4 regions of the Vibrio palustris genome follow, and region 4 is predicted to be linked to each of the others. Evidence: predicted binding sites of a transcription regulator. Region 4 holds the regulator's gene; each other region holds the start of a gene.
What was found. Region 4 encodes PurR, which represses purine synthesis genes. Its sites were predicted from a motif close to TNANGNAAACGTTTNCNTNA; they were not measured.
Positions count from the first base shown of each region.

Region 1 (5,535 bases), 1.1 Mb from region 4:
ATCCAATGTTTTTACACAGCCACAATCGACCGCCCATTGGTTAAAGATGGTAAGTCCTTTGCCATACATCATGTCATAACTTACTGTCGATTTAGACACAATGCTGGAAGCAACGGCAGGTAGTTTACCGTCCAAGCTAGCAGACGTTGAATTGATAATGATATCGAATGGCTCTGAGGCATCATCTATTGGTAATGCACTGACCGAGCCATATTCACAAAACTGCTCAGCAAGTTGCTGGGCTTTATTTAAAGTACGATTCACTATAGTAATATGTTGAGGCGCTTGATCCAAAAGCGGCTTTAAGACACCACGCGCCGCACCACCAGCCCCAATGAGTAGAATCTTTTTATTCTTTACCAGCACTTGGTTCATTAACAAATCTTGTACTAAACCTTCACCATCGGTGTTGTCTCCGAGAATACCACCGTCATCTAGATACTTTAATGTATTCACTGCCCCCGCTAACCGAGCACGTTCAGTAAGGCGATCTGCGTATTGATATGCTTCTTCTTTAAAAGGCACCGTAATATTGCACCCTTTGCCACCTTCAGCAAAAAAGGCATTCATCGCTTGCACAAATCCATCAATCGGCGCCAATTCGGCTGTATATACCATTGCTTGATCGGTCTGCCGAGCAAACAATGTGTGAATAAATGGAGACTGGCTGTGCCCAATAGGGTTACCGAACACGGCATATTGATCATTATAACTGTCCATAGTGTACCTTCATTCAACTGGAGCCATCATTATTAGACCCTATTACTTATGGTGGGTCTATTACCATGCCTTAGGCGTAAGAAACTCACTTAATTGAGCTTCTGGGCTACCGGGTTCTGGTTGATAGTTATATTCCCAACGCACCATCGGTGGCATCGACATTAATATAGACTCCGTGCGCCCACCCGATTGCAAACCAAATAAAGTACCGCGATCATAGACGAGATTAAACTCCACATAACGCCCACGGCGATACAATTGGAACTGCCTTTCACGTTCACCAAAAGCGTGTGCTTTGCGTTGCTCTACAATGGGTATATAGGCTTGCGTAAACCCTTCGCCAACAGCTTGCATGTAGGCAAAGCAAGCCTCAAAACCCCATTCATTGAGATCATCAAAGAATAAGCCCCCAATTCCGCGATTTTCTTCTCGATGAGGTAAATAGAAGTATTTATCACACCATTCTTTATGCTCACTGTAGACGTTATCACCAAATGGCGCACACAAGTCTTTCGCCGTTTGATGCCAAAACTGACAATCTTCGGCAAACGGATAAAATGGCGTTAAATCGAATCCACCACCAAACCACCAAACAGGCTCTTCTCCTTCTTTCTCTGCTATAAAGAAACGCACGTTGGCATGGGATGTCGGCACATAAGGGTTATTAGGATGGATTACTAATGATACGCCCATGGCTTCAAAACTGCGCCCGGCTAATTCAGGACGATGGGCTGTCGCTGATGCAGGAAGTTGCTTACCTGTCACATGAGAGAAGTTAACTCCCCCCTGCTCAAAAGTGTTGCCCTCAGTCATAACACGTGAACGTCCTCCTCCCCCGAGCCTCTCTCCGGGCTCGCGTGTCCACGCATCTTCTTTAAATACAGATTTACCATCGACCGTCTCTAACTGGCGACAAATATCATCTTGTAAAGACATCAAAAATATTTTGACGGCTTCTTTATTAACTACTGTCATCGATATCTCCTTCATAGGGAGGCCTGCGCGCCTAACCCTGCCTTAATATATGTAGTGTTTGCGCATCACGAATTTCTGTCGGCTTCTCTCGACCACCAGTGCTTCCTTCTAGTATTGCCCCAAGGCCATGGTGTAATTGTTCGGCAACCTCAACGGCAGTCATACATGGAGGGAGTCCTGACAAGTTGGCACTCGTGGATGTAATCGGTTTTCCATAAGATTGACACAACGCCTGAACTAAAGGGTGATCCGTAACACGCACAGCAACCGTATCAAATTGTCCTCGTACCCATTGAGACGTTTGGGCACTAGCAGGCATGATCCAAGTTACAGGGCCTGGCCAACTCTGTTTTACATGTTCACACTGCGCTGGCGTCAGCAAGTCTTCATTAATGTAGGGTAACAACTGCGCGTAACTGGCCGCGATTAAAATCAGTCCTTTCTCTTTTGAGCGTTGCTTGAGTGTCAGAAGCTTTTGTATAGCCGATGAATTATCTGGATCACATCCTACACCAAATACACCTTCGGTTGGATAAGCAATCACCTCACCACGTGTTAATGCACACACCGACTCTTGTATATTATTCACGGCCTGACCTACTAAGTTTTAGAATTCTCTCTCTAGTTTACAAATTATTCGTTTGATCAGCGAAAGCAAATTACGTGTAATAGAAAATGAGATGACAACCGCAAGCGCAAACGTTTGCTTGAAGAAAAAATCCTCGTATAATACGTTCAGTTCGCTTATTTATTAAAAGGTTTACAGGAGTTGGAGATGAAAGTTGGAATTATCATGGGTTCAAAGTCAGATTGGCCAACCATGAAACTCGCAGCAGAAATGCTAGATAAGTTTGGTGTGCCGTACGAAACAAAAGTCGTATCTGCGCATCGCACCCCTCAACTTCTTGCAGACTACGCCACCAGTGCGAAAGAACGTGGCATCAATGTGATTATTGCAGGTGCAGGCGGCGCCGCTCATTTACCGGGAATGACCGCGGCCTACACCAGTATTCCCGTTCTCGGCGTTCCTGTTAAATCACGCGCTTTAAAAGGAATGGATTCTCTACTTTCTATCGTGCAGATGCCAAAAGGTATTGCTGTCGGCACGCTGGCAATTGGTGATGCTGGCGCTGCTAATGCCGGTATTCTTGCCGCGCAAATCATTGGCACCCATGATGAAGCTGTCATGGCAAAAGTTGAAGCATTTCGTACCGAGCAAACTAACACGGTTCTAGCTAATCCGAACCCTGAAGAGGAATAAGGCATGCATGTATTGGTTTTAGGTGCGGGTCAACTGGCTCGCATGATGTCTCTGGCTGGTGCGCCACTTAACCTTACATTGACCGCCTACGATGTCACGACATGTACTGTGGTTCACCCACTTACGCAAGTTGCTAGACCGCAGACGCTCGAACAAGCCATTGCAGATGCAGATGTCATTACCGCTGAGTTTGAGCATATTCCCCATGATATTCTGGAAATTTGTGAGCAAAGCGGCAAATTTTTCCCAACATCACTCGCGATAAAAGCCGGTGGCGATCGCCGCATCGAAAAAACACTACTTGATGGGGCCGGAGTAAGAAACGCAGCTTATGCCATTATTAATACTCGTGCAGATTTTGATCAAGCAATAGAAACTGTGGGGATCCCCATGGTGCTGAAAAGCGCACTTGGCGGTTATGATGGTAAAGGTCAATGGCGCTTAAAAGACCGAGCACAAGCCGGTGCTATTTGGACGGAGATGCAAGCGTGCCTGAATGACTCGAAACAACAAGCCATTGTCGCCGAACAGTTTGTGCCATTTCAGCGTGAAGTTTCTTTGGTGGGAGCTCGCAATCATCAAGGGGATATTGAAACTTACCCATTAGCAGAAAATATCCATATTGGTGGTGTTCTGAGTTTATCCACGGCCATTGATGCACCTCAATTGCAAACTCAAGCAGAAACCATGTTTGCCGCGGTAGCCGATAGTTTAGATTATGTGGGTGTGCTTGCTCTGGAGTTTTTTGATATTGATGGCGATCTACTGGTTAATGAGATTGCGCCACGTGTGCATAACTCTGGTCACTGGACTCAGCAAGGGGCTGAAATCTGTCAATTTGAAAATCATCTTCGTGCTGTTTGCGGCTTGCCTTTAGGCAGCACCAAGCTTGTTCGCGAAACGGCGATGATTAATATTCTTGGCGAAGATTCGTTACCGCCTGAGATTATGGCGATGGAAGGGTGTCACATTCATTGGTATGGAAAAAGCCAACGCCCGGGACGCAAGATGGGTCACATTAATTTAACCGCAGATTACCCAGGACAATTGCAGCGTAAACTGTGTGAAATTGCTAAGTACTTAGATAAAGCGGCCTTTCCTGCCGTGCACCAAATCGCGCACGACATACAAGACTGATGTTGTCATCAACATAAAAAACGGCGCTCATTGGCGCCGTTTTTTATTCTATTACTCTAAAGAATCACCATCATTTGTCTGATAATGACCACATTGACGATTGGCGCATTGATGCTTAATACCCGCAGCGGTTTTCTTTTCAACCAGCAAACCAAACCCACATGCTTGGCATGTCCCCTTTATAGGAGGAAGATTAACGGCAAACTTACATTTAGGATAACCGCTACACGCATAAAACATTTTCCCAAAACGATTTTTACGCTCAATCAAATGTCCATCACCGCATTCTGGGCAAGTCAGCTCTACTTTTGGTTCCGTACCGGAATCATCACCGTCAAGTGATTCGATATGATGACATTCAGGATAATGACTACACCCAATAAACATACCGTACCGACCTTGACGCAACACCAGCTCGTGACCACACTCCGAACAAGGTACGCCCAATTCTTTAATGATATGACCATCGTTTTGATGGAGTGGTTTAATGTAGTCACACTCTGGATATTGGCTGCACCCTAAAAATGGGCCTCGTTTGCCATGTCGTATCACTAATTCATGATCACACTGAGGACAAGACTCTTGAGAAGCGGCCTGTCCTGAGTGTGAAAAAAGTTTGGGATCGATTTTACCGCTCATAAACCTATTATTACCTAATGAAGAATGCCTTGCTCTTTGCTGTATAGCAGTTCTTCCATCAGCGTATAAGCGTTTTCGTTACCAGGCACATTAAATAGCACCATGAGAATGATCCATTTCAAATCATCCAAACCAAATTCATTGGTTTCTAACCCCATAATACGGTCAATAACCATTTCTCGTGTTTCAGGTGTTAACACTTTTATTTGTTCAAGGAACAAGATAAAACCACGGCATTCCACATCTAACCGCAGCATTTCTTTCGGAGCAAAAATACGTACCGATGTTGCTGCACTGACAGTCAGTGCCTTATGACCTTCTGTTTGCTGTAAAGCCGCTAACTCTTCTAACCAATTAAGAGCTTTATAGATGTCTTTCTTATGAAAACCTGCTCGCACAAGCTCTTCTTCGAGCTCATCTTGATCGACTTGCAACTCAGCATCACTATGGATGTAGGTTTCAAAAAGATACATCAAGATATCCATCATCATCGCTAGCCCCTCCCCTTACGAATATAACCACCAGATACCGCAACAACATGCCCAGAGAGTTCTAGCTCTAAAAGCTGCGTCATGACTTCATGCACAGGTATATTGGTCCTGCTTGCAAGAATATCAACCGGGGTGGCTTCTTCCCCTACGTTAGCTAAGAGCTCGGGAAATGGCAATTGTTCTTCGCTCTCCGGTGAGGAAAAAAGTCCCGGCTGTCGTGTTTCTTGCTCATTCAGCGACCAGTTCACAAAAGTATTCAGTTCTTCGAGGATTTGCGGAACGGTTTGCACTAAGCTCGCACCTTGGCGAATA
Region 1 is NZ_AP024887.1:43,881-49,415, reverse strand. Features, by position in the region: gene aroE (shikimate dehydrogenase) at 1-720, opposite strand, end outside; gene hemF (oxygen-dependent coproporphyrinogen oxidase) at 781-1,695, opposite strand; gene tsaC (L-threonylcarbamoyladenylate synthase type 1 TsaC) at 1,727-2,284, opposite strand; gene purE (5-(carboxyamino)imidazole ribonucleotide mutase) at 2,471-2,956, shown strand; gene OCU30_RS00225 (5-(carboxyamino)imidazole ribonucleotide synthase) at 2,960-4,093, shown strand; gene OCU30_RS00220 (DNA topoisomerase family protein) at 4,145-4,732, opposite strand; gene OCU30_RS00215 (DUF494 family protein) at 4,747-5,220, opposite strand; gene dprA (DNA-processing protein DprA) at 5,226-5,535, opposite strand, start outside.
Region 1: the regulator PurR is predicted to act here: its motif matches at 2,387-2,406, upstream of purE (5-(carboxyamino)imidazole ribonucleotide mutase).

Region 2 (5,535 bases), 670 kb from region 4:
ATCAATCCGTGTGGTTATGCGGGGATGGAAATGATACAACTCAGTGATATCATTCCTTCAGCCTCATTGCATGACGCCGAATCTATCCTAATAACAGAGCTCGTAAACCTATTGGAATACGATAAAGTCGAATTTAGCACAGAAGCCTATAATCATGAGTAAAGCTATCCAAATGGAAAAAGGGGTTAAATACCGCGACGCGGATAAAATGGCCCTCATCCCAGTCAAAAATATGCCGAATGAAGAGACAGAAATCTTGCGTAAACCGGAGTGGATGAAAATCAAACTCCCAAGAGATACTCAACGCATTCGTGAAATTAAAGATGCAATGCGCAAAAACGACTTGCACTCTGTCTGTGAGGAAGCGTCATGCCCTAACCTTTCCGAGTGTTTTACTCACGGCACAGCGACCTTCATGATTTTAGGGGCAATTTGTACGCGTCGTTGCCCATTCTGCGATGTCGCTCATGGTCGCCCGATTACCCCCGATGCAGACGAACCGACAAAGTTAGCTACAACGATCAAAGATATGAAACTGAAGTACGTGGTGATCACCTCAGTCGATCGTGATGACTTACGTGATGGTGGCGCTAAGCACTTTGCCGATTGTAACCAAGCCATTCGTGAGCAGAATCCGCATATTCGTATTGAAACGTTAGTCCCTGATTTCCGTGGTCGTATGGATACGGCGTTAGAATTACTCAAAGACAATCCGCCTGATGTCTTTAACCACAATCTAGAAACCATCCCACGTCTGTATCGTAAAGCACGTCCAGGCGCAAACTATAAATGGTCGCTTGATCTATTACGCCGCTTTAAAGAACAGCATCCAGATATCCCAACGAAATCAGGCTTAATGATGGGGTTAGGTGAAACCAAAGAAGAAATGGTCGAAGTATTAAAAGACCTCCGTAGCCATGGCGTCACCATGCTCACCTTAGGTCAATACTTAGCACCCAGCCGTCACCATTTACCGGTTGCTCGCTATGTGCCGCCAGCTGAGTTCGAAGAATTAAAAGAAATCGCGTTGGAACTGGGCTTCACTCATGCTGCCTGCGGTCCTTTCGTGCGCTCCTCTTATCATGCTGATTTACAAGCTCAAGGTATGGAAGTGAAGTAAGAGAGACTGGTTATCTTGCAATAAAAAGCCGATGTGGAGTCCATATCGGCTTTTTTGATCAATTAACTGCTTGCTGTTATACATGAAGTTTCTTACCCTGTTATCTCATATTGACTACAATAATGGTAAGCAATTCAAAAAGGATGGTATCAATGTATAAGTTAGGACTCGTAACCTTAATGGCAGTTGGCACACTGCTTACTGGTTGTGCATCAAATGAGCAAAGAGATAATTACCAAGAAGCCTCTTTTGAACTGTGCAATACCGATGTCAAAATTTATTCCGTGAGTGATGATGGCCAAGTGCGGATTGTCTGTTCCGACCAATCTAAGTTTTCACTCGCCAATGAAAGTACTCTTGAAACCATGCGGGATATCAATGTTAACTACTGCAGCGGCGAAGGTTTAGGGCAATTTAATGAAACCCGTAAATACTATATGTTTAAATGTAAATCAGGGACATTAATCAGCATCGCTAAATAGTTTAACTGAACTTAACGTTATGAACCCCAATAAAAAAAAGCCTGCATATAATGCAGGCTTTATTTTTTAGTCGTCGCAATACTATGCGTAAACAGGTAGACGTTTACAAATATCTAACACTTTTTGTTTGGTTGCTTCAATAACAGCAGGATCGTTGATGTTATCTAGTACATCACAAATCCAGTTTGCCAGCGCTTTAGCATCTTCAACACTAAAACCACGGCGTGTAATTGATGGTGTACCAATACGAATACCAGATGTCACAAACGGACTGCGTGGGTCATTAGGGACTGAGTTTTTGTTCACAGTAATGTTTGCAGCGCCCAATGCGGCATCCGCTTCTTTACCTGTAATATTCTTGTCGATAAGGTCAACCAGGAATAAGTGGTTTTCTGTCCCGTTAGATACAATGTTGTAACCACGTTCTTGGAACTGGGCAACCATTGCTTTGGAGTTTTTCACAACATTAGCTTGATACGCTTTGAATTCAGGTTCCATTGCTTCTTTGAAAGCCACCGCTTTTGCTGCAATAACATGCATCAAAGGGCCACCTTGTCCACCAGGGAAAACAGCTGAATTCAGTTTTTTGTATAGCTCTTCACCCGCATTCGACAAAATAAGACCACCGCGAGGTCCGGCAAGCGTTTTATGTGTTGTCGTGGTAACAACATGAGCATAAGGCATTGGGCTTGGGTAAGCGCCAGCAGCAATCAAGCCCGCAACGTGAGCCATATCCACAAACAAGTAAGCATTCACTTTGTCGGCGATTTCACGCATACGTTTCCAATCGACAACCTGAGAATAAGCGGAGAAGCCACCGATGATCATTTTCGGTTGATGTTCTTGTGCCAATACTTCCATCGCGTCGTAATCAATTTGACCCGATTCATCGATACCGTATGGGATAACATTGTAATGCTTACCAGAAAAGTTGACTGGTGAGCCGTGAGTCAAGTGACCACCGTGAGCGAGGCTCATCCCCAAAACCGTATCGCCTGGATTCAATAATGCCATATAAACAGCACTGTTAGCTTGAGAGCCAGAGTGAGGCTGCACGTTTGCGTAGGCACAATCAAATAACTCACACGCACGGTCAATCGCTAAAGCTTCTGCTTTATCAACATACTCACAACCACCGTAATAGCGCTTACCAGGATATCCTTCAGCATACTTGTTCGTTAATTGAGAGCCTTGCGCTTCCATAACACGTGGACTTGTGTAGTTTTCTGAAGCGATAAGTTCAATATGTTCTTCTTGGCGAAGAGTTTCTTCCTGAATCGCAGCGTAAAGCTCCGGATCGTAATCAGCGATGTTCATATCACGCTTAAGCATCTGTATCTCCTGACTCAGATTAACTGAAAGTTGAGGTAAAACCCGAACAATGACGCCACGCAAACGTTTTCGTCACCGTAATGGCCGGTATTCTACATAAATTGATCTTTTTCATAAAGCACTAATTACCGAAATTATGAGGCAATTTTTTCACTGTTATAACCAGCTTCTACCATTATGATAAATAAGAGCTTAATACTCTAAAGAATCCTAAGTGATAAATTAGCGCTTTGCTCATAAGAGCACAACCATTAGAGCACTTTATATTGCGATGCCTGCGCTATATAGAGAAAAAATCATCAACACCACATTAAAATTGCACAGTCACAAGGGGTTATGCCAGAGATGAGCTATTTTTAACTCATTAACACGCACTCAGTACGATAAAGTAACGGGAAGTTATTCACTGATTCTGCTCATCTTTCTCGTCCCCTTCTTGATTGACTCGCTGAAAAGTTGATCAATAACACGCAACTTTGTCCAAAAAGACAGCGCTTGGTGCGAAAAACCAAAAAAAGGGTTTACAGCCTCAAACAGTTTGCTATGATTCGCCCCGCACTTGAGGGATGAGTTGGGAAAACATTCTTTAAGTATAAAAATCTCCTGGAGGAGTTCCCGAGTGGCCAAAGGGAGCAGACTGTAAATCTGCCGGCTCCGCCTTCGATGGTTCGAATCCGTCCTCCTCCACCATATTTTCTTCGTAAGAAGAGCACTTGATTGATTGCGTTGGGAAAACGTCAGTTAAGTATAAAAACCTCCTGGAGGAGTTCCCGAGTGGCCAAAGGGAGCAGACTGTAAATCTGCCGGCTCCGCCTTCGATGGTTCGAATCCGTCCTCCTCCACCATATTTCTTCGTAAGAAGATCACTTGATTGATTGCGTTGGGAAAACGTCAGTTAAGTATAAAAATCTCCTGGAGGAGTTCCCGAGTGGCCAAAGGGAGCAGACTGTAAATCTGCCGGCTCCGCCTTCGATGGTTCGAATCCGTCCTCCTCCACCATATTTCTTCGTAAGAAGAGCACTTGATTGATTGCGTTGGGAAAACGTCAGTTAAGTATAAAACCTCCTGGAGGAGTTCCCGAGTGGCCAAAGGGAGCAGACTGTAAATCTGCCGGCTCCGCCTTCGATGGTTCGAATCCGTCCTCCTCCACCATATATAAAAAAACCAGCTCAGTGAGCTGGTTTTTTTATACCTGTCAGACACTCAACACCTCTATTAACCCGCAATCACAATATAAAGACCGCCACGATATAAAAACGGCGTATTGTCATTCATTCTTAGAGACGTCTGGATCAAAAAAGGCCACTGACTGTGGCCTTTTTATCAATAACCCAATACCGATTTACCAGCGCTTCATAAAGACTAGTTATCTAAGTAATCAGGAACTTGAACAATGCTATCCAATACTGTGTTTGCTAGCGCTTCACCTTGTTCTGTAATGGGCTTTCCTGTACGGACAAGAATCTTAGTCCCGACGCCTGCCGCTTCTGCTGCCATCATGTCTTCCGCTTTATCGCCGATCATAACGGAGTTGGCCATATCGATACTTAAAAAATCCCGCGCGGAGAAAAACATCCCCGGTTTAGGTTTACGACATTCACAGTCTTGTTTGTATTCACCGAGACCAAACTCAGCATGATGTGGGCAGTAATAAATACCATCTAAAGCCACACCATGATCTTCAAAGTTCCAATCCATCCACTGCGTCAGCGATAAAAAGCGATCTTCACTGAATTTACCTCGAGCGATTCCCGATTGGTTAGTCACCAATACCAGTAAATACCCTTTATCCTGCAGTTTACGCGCTGCATCAAATACCCCATCGATAAACTCGAAATCATGCTCATCATGGACATAGCCGTGATCCACGTTGATCACACCGTCACGGTCTAAAAATACTGCTGGTTTTGCCAAAATGACTCTCTCAATTGAGCGATAAGAAGTCTTATAATTATTGCATAGCTTATTTCTTTCATCACTATCAAATGATCGATCAGCGCGGATAATTTTTCGTTTAGACGTCTAGACGTAAAAATACCTATTGACTTGAATACCTATAACTCATAGGATTCTTATCTAGCTATTAAGCAATACAGCATAATATTCTGTGAGACGATATCGCAGCTAACATAGGGTTTTTACTGCTCCCTGCACAGGTTTTTACATGATTGAAATAACGAATGTTAATAAGGTTTTCTACCAAGGCGAAACGGAAATTCCCGCTTTAGTAGACATTAATCTTCAAATATCACAAGGCACGATTTTTGGTGTCATAGGCTCTTCAGGTGCAGGGAAAAGTACTCTGATTCGCTGCGTTAACATGCTAGAGCGTCCGACTACGGGTTCGGTCGTTGTTGATGGAACAGATTTAACGCAATTGAATGCTCAGCAATTATCGAATGCTCGTCGTAATATCGGTATGATATTTCAGCACTTTAACTTGCTTTCATCACGCACGGTGTTTGGTAATGTGGCGCTACCATTAGAGCTTGCCAATAAAAGCGATGCGGACATCGAGGCAAAAGTTGCCGAGTTACTTGATTTAGTCGGTTTGGCAGATAAACGTAACACATACCCAGCCAATTTAAGTGGTGGGCAAAA
Region 2 is NZ_AP024887.1:1,805,239-1,810,773, forward strand. Features, by position in the region: gene lipB (lipoyl(octanoyl) transferase LipB) at 1-162, shown strand, start outside; gene lipA (lipoyl synthase) at 155-1,120, shown strand; gene OCU30_RS08490 (hypothetical protein) at 1,273-1,602, shown strand; gene glyA (serine hydroxymethyltransferase) at 1,684-2,934, opposite strand; tRNA gene OCU30_RS08500 (tRNA-Tyr) at 3,540-3,624, shown strand; tRNA gene OCU30_RS08505 (tRNA-Tyr) at 3,695-3,779, shown strand; tRNA gene OCU30_RS08510 (tRNA-Tyr) at 3,849-3,933, shown strand; tRNA gene OCU30_RS08515 (tRNA-Tyr) at 4,002-4,086, shown strand; gene gmhB (D-glycero-beta-D-manno-heptose 1,7-bisphosphate 7-phosphatase) at 4,297-4,848, opposite strand; gene metN (methionine ABC transporter ATP-binding protein MetN) at 5,099-5,535, shown strand, end outside.
Region 2: the regulator PurR is predicted to act here: its motif matches at 2,990-3,009, upstream of glyA (serine hydroxymethyltransferase).

Region 3 (5,535 bases), 510 kb from region 4:
TTTTTTATACTTAAAGGCCTGTCATGCTTTGTTCTATATATAAAAGTGCTAAAAAAGAAGGGACGTATTTATACTTACCCAAACGCGATGATTTCTCACAGGTACCTGACACCTTATTAGATATGTTTGGTAAACCTGTATTTGTCATGCTCATCAATCTCAAAGATCGTACACTTGCGACTGTCGATATTGATCATGTAAAAGAGTCTATGCTTGAAAAAGGCTTCTTTTTACAATTGCCACCACCACCAGAAAATTTATTAGAGACATACAAAAAACAGAAATCTCGCTTAGATGATACATCGCACGATTAAGTCATTATAGGCTATATGCTCAAGGAGGAGATCTTGAGAAAGTTACTTTCGGTCATTTTAGGGGTGACGCTTGCGTCGCCAGTCCTCGCTGCGGATGTCAGCTTTGACAAATATGTTGAAGGCTTAAAGCAGGAAGCACGTCAGGAAGGCATTTCAGAGCAGATTCTGAAAGAAGCATTCAATGATGTGAAGTATCGTCCACGAGCCGTGGTTGCGGATCGTAATCAACCAGAGAAAAAACTGACGCTGGATGAGTATATTCCTCGCGCAGTGCCAAAATGGAAAGTAGAAAAAGCCAAAGCTTTGTATAAAAAATACTATCCTCAGTTGCAAACTATTGGGGCGAAGTATGGCGTACAACCACGCTTTATTATTGCACTATGGGGAGTGGAGAGTAATTTTGGTACCTTTACGGGCGGTTATAATGTCATCGATGCATTATCGACCATGGCTTATGATGGGCGCCGAGAAGCGTTTTTCCGTAAGCAAACCATGGCAGCGTTAACCATTCTTCAGCAAGGTCATATTGATGCCAGTCATATGAAAGGTTCATGGGCAGGAGCCATGGGGCAATGTCAATTTATGCCTAGCTCTTTTTTGTCGTTCGCTGCTGATGGTGACGGTGATGGAAAAAAAGATATTTGGGAGTCGAAAGCCGATGTCTTTGCTTCCACGGCGAACTACTTAAGTCAGTCTGGTTGGAAAGAGCATCGTACTTGGGGACGCCAAGTCAAATTGCCGAAAGGATTTGATGTCAGCCTTGGTGGGCGTAGTGCGTCGCAAGGAAAATATCTATCCGAATGGAGTAAACTGGGTATTACTCGTTACGATGGCCGTGCACTCCCTAAGTTGAACAATGATATTAAAGCATGGCTGATTGTGCCAGATGATGCACAAGGCCGAGTCTACTTGGTATATAACAACTATAACGTATTGATGAAATGGAATCGTTCATATTATTTTGCGTTAGCAGTATCACACTTGGCTGATGCGATTGTGTTCTAATATTGGCTATTGGCTATTGGCTATTGGCTATCGTGAGTTGGGCAACGAACAACAATTATTCATAGCAAAAAAAAGCAGCATGAGTGCTGCTTTTTTATTGGCTGTTATCACTAATTAGTGGTTTTCATTGGTTTCACAAGCAATCAGTGTGTTTTCAATCAGGCTTGCTACTGTCATTGGACCAACACCACCAGGCACTGGAGTAATAAAACTGGCACGTTCTTGAGCGGCACTAAATTCCACATCGCCAATGAGTTTACCGGTTTCAAGACGGTTGATGCCAACATCGACCACTACGGCTCCATCTTTTACCCATTCACCAGGAATAAAGTTGGGTTTACCAACTGCGACAACCAGAATGTCGGCTTGTTTAACGTGATAAGCGAGATCCTCAGTGAACCGGTGACAAGTCGTGGTGGTACACCCAGCCAGTAGTAATTCTAATGTCATCGGGCGGCCAACGATATTCGAGGCACCAACAATCACGGCATGTTTACCCATCAAGGAAATGTCATAACGCTCAAGAAGCGTGATGATGCCCTTGGGTGTGCATGAGCGTAGTTTCGGTATACGCTGGCATAAACGGCCCACATTGTAAGGATGAAAGCCATCTACGTCTTTCTCGGGCGTAATGCGCTCTAAAATTTTGGTTGAGTCAATGCCATCTGGTAGAGGTAACTGCACTAAAATACCATCGATTTCTGGATCTTGGTTGAGTTGGTCAACTAATGCGATGATGTCATTTTCTGTCGTTGTCATGGGCAAATCGTAGGATTTTGAGATAAATCCAACTTCTTCACAAGCGCGACGTTTGCTGCCGACATACACATGTGATGCTGGATCTTCACCGACAAGGACTACAGCAAGTCCTGGGGCGCGCAAACCTTTCTCGAGGCGTGCTTGCACACGTTCAGCTACTTCAGAGCGCACAGTTTGAGATATATGCTTTCCATCTATTTTTACGGCAGTCATGACTTTCCTTAACACTTATTATACGTGAAAATTTTTGCCGCTATTGTCGCAGATTACGACATTAACATCCACAAGCAAACGTTTGCTAAGAAGGGTTTTTGAGCAATTAATTCCTTGGTGATAACTTTTTAGGCACCTGAACGGTTTTCATCGATAAATTCATTGATTTACACTCACTAACTCGTATAATCCTCTCCCTGTAGCGCATCGTTTAATTCAGTCAATCGCGAAATAAACAGTGTAAAAGTGTTGCTATAACAAGCAGTGGTTATTATCAAAATATTCTTAATTATCGAATTGAGAGTGCTTTGAAATATTGATAATTCAATGCTCCGTTAGCTCAGTTGGATAGAGCACCCGCCTTCTAATTTGGCAGAAATGTAAATTTCAAAAATTGGGCTTCATAGAGGAAACTTTATGAATGTAAGACGTCAAATTCGGGGAAACCTTACAGTATTGTTGGCAATCCCGAGCCAAGCTTAGCAAAAGCTAAGAAGGTGTAGAGACTAGACGGCGTCTACCTAAAGCTGCAAAGCTAAGGTAAAGGGATAGTCCAGCGCACAAAGCCTATATGGTGGTAGCGAAAGTTATAGTGTGATGAAGCGGGTGGTCACAGGTTCGAATCCTGTACGGAGTACCATTTTAAAAAAAGCCAGTATCTGTATAAGATACTGGCTTTTTTGCGTTTATAGGAAGTTGTTGAGTATTTAGTATTCACAAGGAAGGAATAATGTTAGAGACCACACATACTCGGATTGATATATTGCGCCCCCAATATGCCGATGCGCTATTGAACTATTATCAACGTAATCAAACACACCTAGCCCCGTGGGAACCACTAAGAAATCCGGACTATTATACGAGAGAATTTTGGCAACAGGTGACAGAGAAAAACGTATTAGCGTTTGAGCTCGGGGAAGAATATCGCTTTGTGGCTTTTCATAAAAACAACTCGCGGCAAGTGATTGGCGTCTGTAACTTTACGGGGGTTATCCGTGGTGCTTTTCAAGCCTGCTTAATGGGGTATTCGCTGGACCACCAACATCTCAATCAAGGGTATATGACCGAAATCGTGCATGCGACGAGTCAGTATATGTTTGAGCAAGTTGGCCTACATCGCATTATGTCTAATTATATGCCCAATAATTGTGCGAGTGAGCGAGTCCTACAAAAATTAGGTTTTGAGCGAGAAGGCTATGCGAAGCGCTATTTAAAAATAGCCGGGCAGTGGGAAGACCATGTTTTAACGGCCAAAATTAATGATGTCGATTAACATTGAGTGAAGTGGTCAGGGGCGTGCTACCTGCAGAAAACAGATTGACATACGCCCCATTGATCAAGCGAGCTTACCAAGAGAGAGACTTACCTTGGAAATCAAGAAAGTGGTGACCTTGTTTGCCTTGGGCATTTTCAATTACCTTGGCAAGGCCTATGGAACTTGCGTCAACTGAGACTGGTGCTACTTCTCCACCCATACGAGTGCTGACCCACCCTGGATGCAAAGACAACAGTGTTATTCCATGCTCTGTTGCATTAGGGCGTAGTGAGCGAATCAGCATATTTAATGCGCTTTTACTAGAAGAATAAATTGGCATTGCCGCTTCGGTATTCTCATTTAAGCTACCCATCAGTGAGCTAGTAAATCCTAATACTCCTGTGTCAGGTTTAACATAAGGGAGTAACTTGGAGGCAAGTCGCATAGGCGAAATAGTATTGGTTTTATAAAGCTCAAATAAGTCTTCATCAGAGGCATTATCGACAAACGTACAATGAGGACCGTGGATGCCCGCATTGATAATAATAGCGTCATATTGCTGGCTTTGTAGTTGTTCGCAGAATGCACGATATTGATCGGTATCGTTTATATCCAATTTTAGCCAAGTAATCGCAGGATTAGGATCCTGTTCTGTCGTTGAGCGATAGGTTCCTGTTACATTCCAATCACGATCGGCCAAAATATTGCTAAGACCAAAACCAATTCCTTGTGATGCGCCAATAATTAGAGCATGTTTTTTCATAGTAATGCCTTTTTTCGGTGAGAGTGCCTATATCAATATGCATATAAGCGTCATTACTATTAACCCTAACATGCTCATTTTAAGTTGCATAATAAAGCCCAACCGAGGTTGGGCTTTGCAACGTTTACAGTGACAGTTTGAGATTGAGTAGATCAATTTCGGTTTGCCATTGTTGTTGTAACTTCGGCTTTTGGTGCTTGGGTTTACGTTGACGGTCTTGCGTGAGTTTCTCTTCTAATTCGATCAATCGTTCCAGATCATCATGAGATTGTTGTGATTGCGTGTAATAATCGTTCGCTACATTGCTTCTTTGGCTTTGTATACATATTTGGGACGAAGGCGGATGGACGTGGTTTTCTTGCACCTTGTGATCATGGTGTAAATAGGGCAGTGCTTTTTCAAACTCGTCAAATTCAATTATCTGGCCATGGTCAATAAGCCAAAATCGACCACATGTTTTTTGTAATAAATCACGATCGTGGCTCACCACTAAAGCTGCGCCTATATTGGTGTTTAAAGTATCGATAAGTTGCTCTTTTCCTTCTAAGTCGAGGTGATTAGTTGGCTCATCAAGTAATACTAAGTGATGTTGAGCAAGGCTCAATCCTAAAAAGAGTAATCGTGCTCTTTCTCCGCCACTAAGAGAGGCAACGTGCTGCTGGTGGCGCTCGAACGCAAAGCCAGCACTAATTAATGCTTGTTTTCGTTGATCGTCATTGAGGTTGGCGAAGGGAATTAAGGCATCTTTGATGGTCGATTTTGTGCTGATTTGCTCAAGATCTTGGTCATAATACCCAAGTTGACACAACCCATGCCACTTAATATCACCGATGATGGTAGCGCTATTGCGACTTTCATCTCGCATTATTGCAGCTGAAGGATTTTGCTCAGTGTAATGGGTAAATAGTGCTTGAAGCAGCGTTGATTTGCCGCAGCCATTGTGACCAATGATAGCAATATTTTCCCCACTTTTTATCAGCTTATGTTTGAGGTAAAGCAAAGGAGTGCGAGACTCAGGCAAATATAGCGAGAGCTCACTGATTTCAAGTATACGGTTGGCTTGTAGTGCTTGCCCGTGTAGCTGCAAGCGCCAAGTACTTCCTTGTGACACTATGGTTTGCTGTGTTTGGAGCTTTTCTTTACGTGCTTGCATGGTTTTAGCCTTACGAGCCAGATCTTCGTTATCATAGACTTTTCCCCAGTTAGCGAGCCGTTTAGCACTAGCA
Region 3 is NZ_AP024887.1:1,648,299-1,653,833, reverse strand. Features, by position in the region: gene OCU30_RS07800 (YcgL domain-containing protein) at 24-314, shown strand; gene OCU30_RS07795 (lytic murein transglycosylase) at 348-1,319, shown strand; gene folD (bifunctional methylenetetrahydrofolate dehydrogenase/methenyltetrahydrofolate cyclohydrolase FolD) at 1,434-2,291, opposite strand; gene OCU30_RS07785 (GNAT family N-acetyltransferase) at 3,022-3,564, shown strand; gene OCU30_RS07780 (SDR family NAD(P)-dependent oxidoreductase) at 3,638-4,309, opposite strand; gene OCU30_RS07775 (ABC-F family ATP-binding cassette domain-containing protein) at 4,434-5,535, opposite strand, start outside.
Region 3: the regulator PurR is predicted to act here: its motif matches at 2,362-2,381, upstream of folD (bifunctional methylenetetrahydrofolate dehydrogenase/methenyltetrahydrofolate cyclohydrolase FolD).

Region 4 (5,535 bases):
TCAGTGATTGTGGTCACGTATGTAATATTGAGAGCCCGCAAAGGTTCAATCATCACTCGATTGAATTTATCCATCAGCATATTACCCGTGTGCGTGAGTCGCGTGTCACAAGCTAAGCATTTTCCACCAGGGCGCTGCCACATTGCCAACAAACGGCAAAGTGCCCTTCATTGGTTTCTTGGCATTGATGACAAATCCAGCTCGGAAAGACAGTCTCTGTTGAAGCGCTCTGAAATGTTGCAATGATCGCGCTGGCATCGTCAGCCTGAAAAGTATGGAAGAGCCAAATGTATGGCATAGAGTGCTCATCCATTGGTATTTCACCACGCAGTCCAAACCACTGTTCACCTCTGACTTCACAAGCAATATTCTCTGATTGTAGTAGTCCACAGACGATATGAGCTTCGGCGGGATTATGGGTGATGTAGATCTTCATTATGAACTCCTATTACTTGCTGTTTCAGTATAATAGGTGAGGGGGATTTAAAAAGTGACAGGCAATAAAAAAGCACTCAATAGAGTGCTTTTTAAACTAAATAAATTACAAGCGTTGCATGAGTTCATCACGGCGATTTTGCGGTATCACAGACCAATGTTGGCCTTCGATTGCGCCTTCTAGAGCCCACAGCAATTCAATACTGACGGTGGTCGTATGGGTATCTTGAATGGCTTTGTAAGCTTCTAATGCGCCTTTTTCATGGAGCATTTCAACGGACTCGATCCCCGCTTTACGCAGCATACGCTCGGTTGCTAATCGTAAGTTAGGTAAATCTTTAAGCCGCGTTGGTTTTGCCTTCGCTTGAGATTCACGCTCTTTCTTCGCCACAAGCAATGCTTGCTTAGCTTCTTGCAAAATATCATTGGGATTGTCCCAATAATCTTCAGGAAGAGCAAAATATTTAGTGATAACTGGGAAACCACGTTTTTTATAAATATAGGGTTCCAAGCCTTTCGATCGATAAATCTCTGCGCAATGATCGTCTGCGCGGATGTGTAATTTATCTTGAACGACCAATGCAAACATTGTGTCATCAACAAAAATACCAAATCCGCCGAACATTGAGCGAGATTTTACGCGTCCTAGAGATTCAAACAGACGCATTGAGTTTTTTAATATAGGTTTATCCATGCCTTTAGTCTCGGTGTAATTGAGATACGCCACCAAAATCAGGTCCGAGAGTATAGCAATACAATGCATATGTTTTGTCAGTGTAACGTAAACTTGCATTGTACATATTTCATCGGTAACCCCGCTACCTTTTAGATGACAGATACTGTCATCAAGCTAAGGCCGGAGGCTTTGCGTCCCAACCTTTCGATTGGTTTGCCCTGTGCGTGACATCTGGGTTTAATATAATTATTAAGAACTTACAGCAAGGGAACCAGAATTGTTCATCAAGTTCCCTAATAATTCTACGCGAAAGTCTTTGTGTAAATTGCTATCTATTATATGTACCAACATCCATAATGACACTAATGTTAATGAATATCAATTTACAATTTCTTTACAGTGTCACGGGTGATCAATTCTGGGTGCATTTCAAATGTACGACGATCATGCTGTTTGTTTTTGATTCGCTCTAGAAGAATTTCAAACGCGTTTTTCCCGACACGACGTTTAGGCTGATGGATTGTCGTCAGCGGGGGAGAGAAATACTCTGAGAGCTCAATATTATCATAGCCTACAATTGAGATATCATCAGGCACACTGCAGCCTTTTTGTTGTAAGCGGCTCATTAAGCCCAGTGCCATAGTATCATTGAAGCAAAATACTGCGGTTGGTAGCTCATCCATCGCTAACAACTTATCTGCGGCAAGGACGGCAGTGTCACATTCAAAGTTGCCTTCTAAAATCCAATCTTCGTTGACCGTTAATTTGGCTTCTTGCATTGCGCGGCGAAAGCCACGGATACGTTCTTGGCAAGCCACTTTCGAAAATTGTCCACTCAAACACGCAATGTCGGTATGGCCATTGTCGATGAGGTGTTTAGTTGCAATGTAACCACCTTCTTCTGAATTGTCCAAAATGTTATCGGCTTGAGAATCTTCTAATCCCCAGTCCATGATCACTTTAGGGATATCTGAGTGGGCGTCGAGCATTTCCATGAGTTCGGGCGTCATGTCAGAACACATCACTAACATACCATCGACGCGTTTTTCCGCGAGCATACGTACATAATCACGCTGCTTTTCATAGATGCCACCAGTGTTACACAAAATGAGCGTATAGCCTTGGCGGTAACAGTAGCTTTCCACTCCATCAATGACTTCAGAAAAGAATTGGTTGGTAGATTGGGTCACTAACATACCAATAGTACGGGTGGTATTGCATTTCAAACTTCTTGCAACGGCACTCGGTGCGTAGTTCAGTTGTTTTACAGCGCCTAACACACGCTCTTGGGTCGTTTCAGCCACAAAGCGTGTTTTATTAATTACATGAGATACGGTTGTCGTCGAGACGCCAGCGAGGCGGGCTACATCTTTGATTGTCGCCATTGGTTTTGTCCTATTACTGCTGCTGGCTAGGAAGGGTCAGATACTGAACTCAGCCAACAGTGGGTGCTTTTAAATAAGCCGATATGTATTAAAAAAACCGCTAACTAAGAGCGGCTTGATTGGATAATTTTTATTTTCAAACTAGCTGTGATTCTAGACTGCTCTCTGCAGCGCCGCAATGAAAAATTCATATTTGTTATATGTACTCCATGTCCACGATCTTTTCGTTAGTGGGTTAAGCGGATAAAAAGAAGCGACTCTTGGCCGTAGTGAGTTGCCACGCAACCCTCCTCGGTTTGGCGTCTTTATGGTCGCTATTGGATGAAAACCGAGGATTAGATTGTTTTGAATCAATAAAGGATAAGGTTTTAAAGCGTAACGCTAGAATTATTACGGACTATGAATAGAATGAAATCAGTGTGTATAGAACCGGAAATCAGTAGCGCTTATGAATTATCCGTTATTAGTTGTAGAAAGTGAGCAAGAGACGCGGCTTATTTTGGTCGATTACTTCCAACAGGAAGGATACGACGTGCTGTCGGCTGAGACCGGTATAGAAATGCGTGAACACCTAGATCGACAAGATTTTGATGTGGTTTTATTGGATGCACAATTATTATCTGGTGATAGCTTAATGATTACAAGAGAGCTACGCAGTCGATCCGATATGGGGATCATTCTATTAAACGGTCGAGAAGATAACATTGACAAAATTATTGGCTTAGAAATGGGCGCAGATGATTATATTGCTAAGCCATTTGAGCTGAGAGAACTTTTGGTTCGAGTGAAAAATTTAATGTGGAGAGTGTCTCGTTCACGTGAGCATGCTCCTTTAACTCAGCATGTCGATTGCCAACAAATCCAATTTGGTGATTGGTTTTTTGATATTCAACGTCGCTCGTTAAGCCAGCATGGTGAACCGATCAAGTTAACTAAGGCGGAATATGAGTTGTTAGTCGCGTTAGCATCGAATCCCCATCAAGTTCTCACTAGAGAGGCCATTTTAAACATGATTAGCCATCGTGTTGATACGCCAAATGACCGAACGATTGATGTATTAATACGGCGGTTACGTTCGAAAATGGAATGTGATCCGAAAACCCCACAAATCATTGTGACCATACATGGTGAGGGATATATGTTTGCTGGCACCTAAGGGTCAGTTATTCATTCCCTCATTCCTTGCTATCATGGTTGTTAGCAGGCTGTGAACAGAGTCCTGATAAACTCACGCCCCATAGAAAAGTCACTTATCGATGGGGCGTGGCGCGTTAACGTGTCCATTAACGTTGAGGCTTGGTTATTGGATCGGGCATATCTTCGGCGGTGGATGTTTCTGGCGATGCTGCCGGTAACGGTTCTGGTGTGGTGTTGAGCAGCCAATCCCGAAAATCATGCCATACACTCCCCATGGTTTCATACCAAAAACGCTCACTTTGCTCTAAATATCGTGCTTTGGGGGCGTATTTTTCCCATGGCTGACGAATATTCTTTTGTGCTAAGTAATTGGTTGGAGCTGGCAGTGGTTGAAGTCCTGCGGCGTGGAACTCTTGCAATGCCCGGTGCATGTGCGATGCCGATGTGACTAACACCATTTTCTTTTGTTGGACAAAAGCCGCGGCTTGGCGAGCTTCTTCCCATGTATCTTTGGCGGTTTCCAGTAAAATGATATCGGATTTAGGCACACCCAATCCAAGTGCAACTTGTGCCAACATTCTGGCATGGCTGAACTCACTCCCACCAGAATACCCAGACAAGATCAATTTGGAACCAGGATACATGCGGAAAATACGAATGCCTTCGGTTAAACGCATCAATGCCGTTCGGCTTAATTCTGATGTCGGCGGTAGTTGGTCATCGACGACATGCCCGCTGCCTAGCACCATGATGTAATCAATACTCTCATCAACGGGTAAAAAACCTTTATATTGACGTTCCAAAGGCATTAACAAGCGTGACGATACGGGTTGAAAAGACACCAAAAAAATACCGAGCAAAGAAAAGAGGACAATCACACAGCCACTCTTACGTTTCGCGGTAAACATAATCAATGATAAACCTAAAAATCCGATGATCAGCAACGCTGGAAGCGGCATAAATAGGGACGAAATAATTTTTTTCAGCTCAAACATATATAAATAGCCCGAAAAAGCAGCACTTGGCGTTAAAAAAGGATAAAAGCCTCTTTATTCCTGCCATTCCTATGACAGAATAACAGCACGATTAGTTATCATAACGCAAGCAGCCGTGACTAGAGATCGCAATTTCGACGATATTGCCCACAAATTCGCAAAAAATATCTATGGTTCTGACAAAGGTGAAATACGTCAAGTCATTGTTTGGGAAGATATAGTGCAATTGTTAACGCATTTTACTTCTAATGACAAGCCTTTAAATATCTTAGATGCTGGTGGCGGATTAGCACAGTTATCTCAAAAACTTGCCCACTTGGGTCACAAAGTGACACTGTGTGATCTGTCTGCCAATATGTTGAGCTTGGCCAAACAGTCGATTGAGCATGCCGGATTACAAGACCATTATCGTTTAGTGCATGCTCCAGTCCAGGAGATTGGCGATCATTTAGACCAGTCTGTCGATATGGTGTTATTTCACGCTGTGATGGAATGGTTAGTGGATCCAAAAGCCGCTTTAGAGACCGTATTGGCGCAAGTAAAACCAGGTGGCATGGCGTCAATCATGTTCTATAACTATCACGGTTTGGTGATGAAAAATACCGTTTGCGGTAACTTGCCACATATTTTGAACGGAATGCCACACAAAAAGCGCTTTAAGCTACAACCTCAACAAGGCTTGCTTCCCAATGATGTTTATACGTGGATAGAAAAAGCAGGCTTTAACATCTGTGGTAAAAGTGGCATTCGCTGTTTTAGTGATTACATTGGTAATGTGACTCATATGGGAGATTTTGAGCAAAAGGACGTCTTGGCGTTAGAACAAAAATTTTGCCGACAAGAGCCCTACCTCTCATTAGGCCGATACATACATGTATGGGCGCAGAAGCAATAATAACAGGATGAA
Region 4 is NZ_AP024887.1:1,136,743-1,142,277, forward strand. Features, by position in the region: gene OCU30_RS05505 (alpha/beta fold hydrolase) at 1-116, shown strand, start outside; gene OCU30_RS05510 (putative signal transducing protein) at 113-436, opposite strand; gene OCU30_RS05515 (TfoX/Sxy family DNA transformation protein) at 542-1,129, opposite strand; cyclic di-GMP riboswitch class I at 1,241-1,339, opposite strand; gene purR (HTH-type transcriptional repressor PurR) at 1,495-2,496, opposite strand; gene torR (two-component system response regulator TorR) at 2,945-3,652, shown strand; gene elyC (envelope biogenesis factor ElyC) at 3,780-4,628, opposite strand; gene cmoM (tRNA uridine 5-oxyacetic acid(34) methyltransferase CmoM) at 4,744-5,523, shown strand.